Regions from separate parts of the Geovibrio thiophilus genome, predicted to be linked through region 2. Evidence: riboswitches for the same ligand, from Rfam matches in the RefSeq annotation. Region 2 holds a riboswitch; the other holds the start of a gene.
What was found. A riboswitch is a leader RNA that binds a small molecule or an ion and turns the genes downstream of it on or off. The one in region 2 is predicted to bind cobalamin.
Positions count from the first base shown of each region.

Region 1: it holds a riboswitch for cobalamin, as region 2 does, so the genes downstream of both, EP073_RS08500 (sirohydrochlorin cobaltochelatase) here and EP073_RS03005 (ribonucleoside triphosphate reductase) in region 2, are expected to answer to the same signal.

Region 1 is NZ_CP035108.1:1,794,977-1,798,394, forward strand. It holds gene EP073_RS08495 (ABC transporter ATP-binding protein) at 1-833, opposite strand, end outside; gene EP073_RS08500 (sirohydrochlorin cobaltochelatase) at 835-1,797, opposite strand; cobalamin riboswitch at 1,882-2,074, opposite strand; gene cbiD (cobalt-precorrin-5B (C(1))-methyltransferase CbiD) at 2,147-3,127, shown strand; gene cbiE (precorrin-6y C5,15-methyltransferase (decarboxylating) subunit CbiE) at 3,120-3,418, shown strand, end outside.
Region 2 is NZ_CP035108.1:620,114-623,531, forward strand. It holds gene EP073_RS03000 (OmpP1/FadL family transporter) at 1-1,058, shown strand, start outside; cobalamin riboswitch at 1,258-1,467, shown strand; gene EP073_RS03005 (ribonucleoside triphosphate reductase) at 1,581-3,418, shown strand, end outside.

The sequences.
Region 1 (3,418 bases), 1.2 Mb from region 2:
ATCCTCCTTCCGGTAATGGTGAGGTAGACATCCTCAAGGTTCGTTTCCCTTATGCTCGCTGTTTCCGTCAGTGAGGCAAGCCTTTTAAGCCCTGCCTCACGGGTTTCAAAGAACTCTGTTTCCGTTCTGCCGTTTCTGTATATGTCAAGCGCCCATTTGCCGACCCTTGCCTTAAGCTCCGCCGCCGTGCCTTCTGCTACAATTCTTGCCTTGTCCATAATCATCACACGGTCAGAGAGCAGTTCGGCTTCCTCGATGTAATGAGTTGTAAGCAGGATTGTACACTGTTTTTCCTGATTGATGCTGCGGATGAAATCCCACATGGTTCTGCGGACAGAGGCATCAAGCCCGACAGTCGGTTCATCCAGAAAAAGGACGAACGGATCATGGAGAAGAGCACGGGCGATTATCAGCCTGCGCTTCATTCCGCCGGAAAGGTTTCCGGCAGTTTTACCGGCATGGGCGGAAAGCCCCGAAAAATCAAGAGCCTGTGCGATTCTCTCCTCAGCTCTGTCAACGCCGAAAAGCACAGCATGGGTTTTCAGGTTCTGATACACAGTAAGATCCCTGTCCACATTATTATGCTGGGGAACAACGCCGATGGTGCGCTTAATCCGCTTATTCTGCGGGTCAAACTCTTCACCGTCGTACCGTATTTCACCGGAGGCGGGAATAGTCAGCCCCGTCAGCATGTTTATAGTCGTGGTTTTGCCTGCGCCGTTAGGACCGAGGAGAGCAAGAACGCTCCCCTCCTCCACGTCAAAGCTTATTCCGTCCACGGCGGTCTGACCGCCGAAGAGCTTGGTAAGGGATCTGACTGTTATTTTATTCATATTATTTGAGTTTTATTCCGGCTTCCTTTGCGGCTTCCTCAAGGTGATTAATAAAAATCCCCCTGACAGCGGCTTTATGCCCCAGCCCTTCAAGAACGGGCGTAACATTGAACCCCGCCTTGGTGAGCATCACCTTCCATGAATCTTCCTCATCCCCCGCCATGTCGTTTTCCGCATGGTCGCCCGCAACATACATAAGCGGTCTGAGGATGACGTTTTTAACCTTTTTAGCAGTGAGCTTCTCAAGCACAGTGTCAAAATCGGGCAGCCCTTCCACCAGACCTATGGCAACGGGCACTCCGTACTTACGGTTGAGAATTATCTCAAGTTCGTAATAAGCGCCCTGCGACATATGCTCGTTTCCGTGCCCCATGTAAACAAGGGCGGCTTTTGCGTCCTTCGCCTGTTTTATGTCCGGCTCAAGAACTTTTGCCAGAGCTTCCAGATATTCCCCGTGGGAATAGGCTCCGGTAAGGGGTTTGCCTATGCCCACCGCCGCAAAGGGCTGAAATTTCGGTTTGAGTGTTTTTATGGAGGCAAGGGCACTGACATAAGCAGTCATGTCGGCGTACTCCTCACCGTCTGTGATAAGCGTAGGCTGAACAACTATATTTCTGTAGCCAAGGTTCTGGAGATCCGCCATAACGCCGAGAACGTTTTTTACACCGTAAAGCATTTCGGGAATCTGCGGGTGCTCCCTGCGGTATTGAGCGTCTGCCGCCCTCTCATTCCATATCCTGCGGATTATGTTTGATGTAAACGCAAGGCGCACGGGTGTTTCGGGGTACTTAACCTGCGTTTCTCTCACCAGTGCGAGTATCGGCTCCAGAGTTGTTTCATAGGTTGTGCCGAATGACGTGATGACAATTGCCGTTTTTTCATCCATTGCTTTTTCTCCTCCTGATGCCTGCACTGCGCCCGTAAAAGCGAGAAAGGCAAGGAACACTGCGAATATGTGCTTCACATACTCCTCCTTAAAAAAAGTTTTGATTTTATACGGGTGCGACAGGGAAATCCTGCGGGGGGGCATATTTTGGTGCCTTCATCCTCGTAAAGTTCAAACAGAACAGGTATCCTGACTTCCGGCACGGCATTTTAAAGCGCCGCCTAATTCCGCACCTTCCCATCCGTTTTTCGGACAGTGGCTAAAACGCGGGTTCGTTCCGGTTACAGTAGCGGGACTGTTTTGGATTTTAACCAAATTCCCTGTTTCTGTCTCCACCTCGTATATTCGGGTATTTTCGGACTCAGAAGCCTATTAGTCAACTATAATTCTCCTTGACACATATTTTATTTCGGAACACCATCTCAAAATGCGAAAGGGATTCACCACAGGCACGGCGGCAGCGGCGGCGGCAAAGGCGCACGCAGTATACATCATGAGCGGTACAGCGGCGGATCACACTGATGTTGTCCTGCCGGACGGCAGCCGTATGTGTATACCCGTTTCCTGTTCAGCCGAAGGTGCTTTTGCGGTGAAGGATTCGGGCGACGATCCCGATGTGACTCACAAAGCTGAGATACACGCAAGCGTACAGGTGAACAGCGGCGGCAGAATCGAAATTCTCGGCGGCAGGGGCGTAGGCAGAGTAACCAAGGCCGGTTTGCAGATCCCCGTGGGAGAGGCGGCAATAAACCCTGTTCCCCGCATGATGATAGAACAGAATGTGCGCGAGATCATAGGCAAAGCAAACGGCGCCATAATAACAATATCCGTACCCGATGGAGAGAGGCTCGCAGCACTGACCTTCAATGAGCGCATCGGGATAATCGGCGGCATATCCATAATCGGCACGACAGGGATTGTGCACCCCATGAGCGTTGACGCTCTGGTGGATTCGTTCAAATGCGAAATAGACGTGAAACTCGCCGAAAACAGGCACATAGCACTTGTGGCGGGCAAAATAGGCGAAAAACATCTGCAATCCATACACACGGACGCAGAGGCAGTGATGGTAAGCAATTATTTCGGCGAAGCTTTCAGCTACCTGCGCTCAAAGGGCATCAGTGAAATAACGTTAGCAGGACATCCGGGAAAGCTGGCAAAACTCGCCATGGGGCATTACAACACCCACTCAGGCGTTTCCCCGCAGGCGCAGGGATTTGTCGGTGAGGCGCTTGGTCTCCACAGAGACTTCAACACCGTTGAGGAGATATGCCTTACTCATCCCGAAGGCTTCGGCAGAATAGCGGAGCTGATAAGCGGGCGTGTGCGGGCGGACTTCGGATTTCACAAGACTGATGTGCTGCTTTTTAATATGAAGGGAGACCTCATAGGAGTTTACAATGCCTGACATATACATAATCTCCACCGGAACCGGACACCCTGACATGCTCACAGGCAAGGCGAAAAAAGCGCTCAGCCTGATAGACCTCGCAGTGGGCGGCGAAAGGTTCAGAGGCTGGGTCAGCGTCCCTTATCATGTGCCGGAGCCTCTCATAAGCGGCACTCATGAGTTTATAAGAAACAACAGAGGCAAACGCATAGGCGTTCTGGTCACGGGAGATGCTGGCTTTTTCAGCCTCGCTAAATCAGTGGTGAAGGAGTTCGGCAGGGAGAATGTTACGGTTATTGAAGGCATAAG
Region 2 (3,418 bases):
TTTCTTTGGGATTCTCTCTTATTCAGCCTTCCACTGAATTTGAAGGTCAGTATTTCGGAGGTTCTGTTTCCGGTGAAACAGAAGACAAGACTTTTGTCATCCCCAACCTTTATATAACAACAAAAATCAACGACAGGCTTTCATTCGGCTTCGGCTCCTTCATCAATTTCGGTCTCGGAATGGACTGGAAAGACGACTGGGCGGGCGCTTATCTTGTAGGCGGAAGAAACGCTGAAATAGCCACATACACTTTTAACCCCGTTCTTGCATACAGAGTCACAAATGATCTCAGCCTCGCTGCCGGTCTTGTTTACCAGAGAATGGATGTGACTATAGAGTCTATGACCACCCCCGCTGCTCTTGCAAGCGGCATTCCTTCTTCCCCTCTCAAGCTTGAAGGCGACAGCGACGCGTGGGGATGGAACGTCGCCGCTCATTATAAGCTCGGCAAAAACTGGCGTTTCGGTCTCAGTTACAGACCCGAAATGAAGCACGAAGTTGAAGGAACAAGTAAAACTGATTCTCCTCTTGCTGCCGTCTACGAAATCTCAGGAGACTTCAAAGCCGATATAACTCTGCCCGCGGTCACGTACGTTGCCGCTGCATGGTCAAACGGCAAATGGACTTTTGAATTTGACGGACAGTATACACAGTGGTCGTCATACGATGAGCTTAACCCCGAAGGTCTCTCGGACATAGGCGTGAAGCCCAAAAACTGGGATGACGTGTGGGCACTCCGTTTCGGCGGTCAGTATAAGCTTAATGAAATGGTCGATCTCCGCGCGGGCATAATCAGAGACTACAGTCCCATCCCCGATGAGTGGGTAGACCCTATGCTCCCCTCCGGTGACCGCTGGCTTTACACTGTGGGTGCGGGCTTTCATTTCGGCAAAAGCTTTGACCTTGATCTTGCCTACAACTATCTTGATGACGAAAACAGAAAGTTCGATAACGAAGCGGGCAATATCGTAAAAAATACTGACGCAACCAGACTTACCGGTGAGTTCAAAAACACAGACGCGCACATATTCGCAGTCAACCTTACCTACAAGTTCTAAATAATAAACCTGAGGGAGCCCCGCGAGGGCTCTCTCAGACTGATCAAAGACATTAGCAGGCTTGTTTATGTCTGTAAAATCCCCCTCAAGAGCTCCTTCTCCGGTTATGCTCATTTACATTATCTGTCCGCCTCTGTCAGGGATCGCACTGGAAGAGGGCAGCTGAACCGCCTGCTTTTTAATCAAGAGCTTTTTTATCTTCTTAATCCTAAATCAGGGTTGACTTATCCGTCTCTTCATAGCAGAATAACTCATCGGGAATCAGGGAAGCGCGGTTAAAATCCGTCACTGCCCCCGCAACTGTGAGCCGGACGAAAGCTCCTTTTCTTTGCCACTGTCAGCCGTACGGGAAGGCGGAGCGATTAGGGTGACGGCGAGTCAGGATACCTGCCCCGTGGAATAAACTGCCCATCGGAGGGATGGATGAGATTATTACACGCCATTAATATTTCAGCGCATATAATCTTAACATGCTAAACGTCCTCCGGCTGGAACTGTGCTTATTTTCGGAGGATTGATTATATGATTGAAAAAGTTATGAAACGTGACGGACGCTTTGTCCCCTTTGATCAGGAGCGCATAGCGAACGCCATCTTCAAGGCGGCGAAATCCGTCGGCGGAACGGACAGGAACAATGCCGCCGCCCTTTCCCTTATTGTAACCAGAAAGCTTACCGATGCCTGCGAACGCTACGGTTCCTGCTCCGTGGAGGAGATACAGGACTGCGTGGAAAAGGTGCTCATTGAACAGGGGCATGCCAAAACAGCCAAGGCATTTATAATATACAGGAAACAGCGTGCGGACATCCGCTCCATCACAGACAGCATGGAAGGGTTTGAATCCATAGTGGAGACATACCTCGGCGGAAGCGACTGGCGTGTCAACGAAAACAGCAATACAACCTACGCTCTGCAGGGGCTGAACAACTATATTTCATCCACGGTAACCGCCAAATACTGGCTGAACAAAATTTACCCGCCCGAAGTACAGAAAGCACATACGGAAGGGGATTTCCACATACACGATCTCGGTCTGCTCGCCGTTTACTGCTGCGGCTGGGATCTGAAAGACCTTCTGATGAAGGGTTTCAGGGGGGTTGCGGGCAAGGTGGAAAGCAAGCCCGCCAAACATCTCCGCACAGCTCTGGGGCAGATAGCCAACTTCTTCTACACATTGCAGGGGGAAGCGGCGGGCGCTCAGGCGTTCGCCAACTTCGACACATACCTTGCGCCGTTCATAGCCTATGACAAGCTCTCTTATAAAGAGGTCAAGCAGGCTATGCAGGAGTTTGTTTTTAATCTCAATGTGCCTACACGTGTGGGCTTCCAGACTCCGTTTACCAATCTCACCATGGATTTATACGTTCCCTCCACCCACAAAGACGAGGCGGTGATAATCGGCGGCGAAGTTACGGACAGAACCTACGGCGAGTTTCAGGAAGAGATGTTTCTCATCAACCGCGCGTTCATGGAAGTTATGATGGAAGGGGATGCGAAAGGACGTATTTTCACTTTCCCCATACCTACTTACAATGTTTCAAAAGACTTTGACTGGGAACATCCCATAGTTGTTGAGCTGATGAAAATCACGGCGAAATACGGGATTCCCTATTTCGCCAACTTCGTAAACAGCGACATGAGTCCCGAAGACGCACGCAGCATGTGCTGCCGTCTGCGTCTGGACAACAGGGAGCTCCGCAAACGGGGAGGGGGGCTCTTCGGCGCAAACCCCCTCACAGGCTCCATCGGGGTTGTCACAATAAATCTGCCGAGAATCGGCTATACCGCAGGCAGTGAGGAGGAGTTCTTCAATAAGCTCTCATCCCTCATGGATCTCTCGCGGGACAGCCTTAGAATAAAACGTAAGTCTCTGGAGAAGCTGACGGAAAACGGGCTTTACCCGTACGCAAGGTTCTACCTTGAGGATATTCATGCCCGCTTCGGTCAGTTCTGGAAAAACCACTTCAACACCATAGGCATAATAGGCATGAACGAAGCCGCGCTGAACTTCATCGGCGTGGATATTATGAATAAAGAAGGTCTGGAGTTTGCCGAAAAGATACTTAACTTCATGCGCGGCAAGCTGGCGCAGTTTCAGGAGGAGGACGATATGCTCTACAACCTTGAAGCTACGCCCGCCGAAGGAACCTCATACCGTCTTGCCAAACGTGACATCAAGGACTACCCTGAGATCATCACTTCCGGCTCCCTTGAGCGCCCCTACTACACCAACTCCACGCAGATTCCGGTGGAGAAGGCAAGGGATCTCTTCGCGGCGCTTGATCATCAGGACAGGCTCCAGCCGCTTTACACAGGCGGTACAGTGTTCCACGTTTTCCTCGGTGAATCAGTGGATGAGCC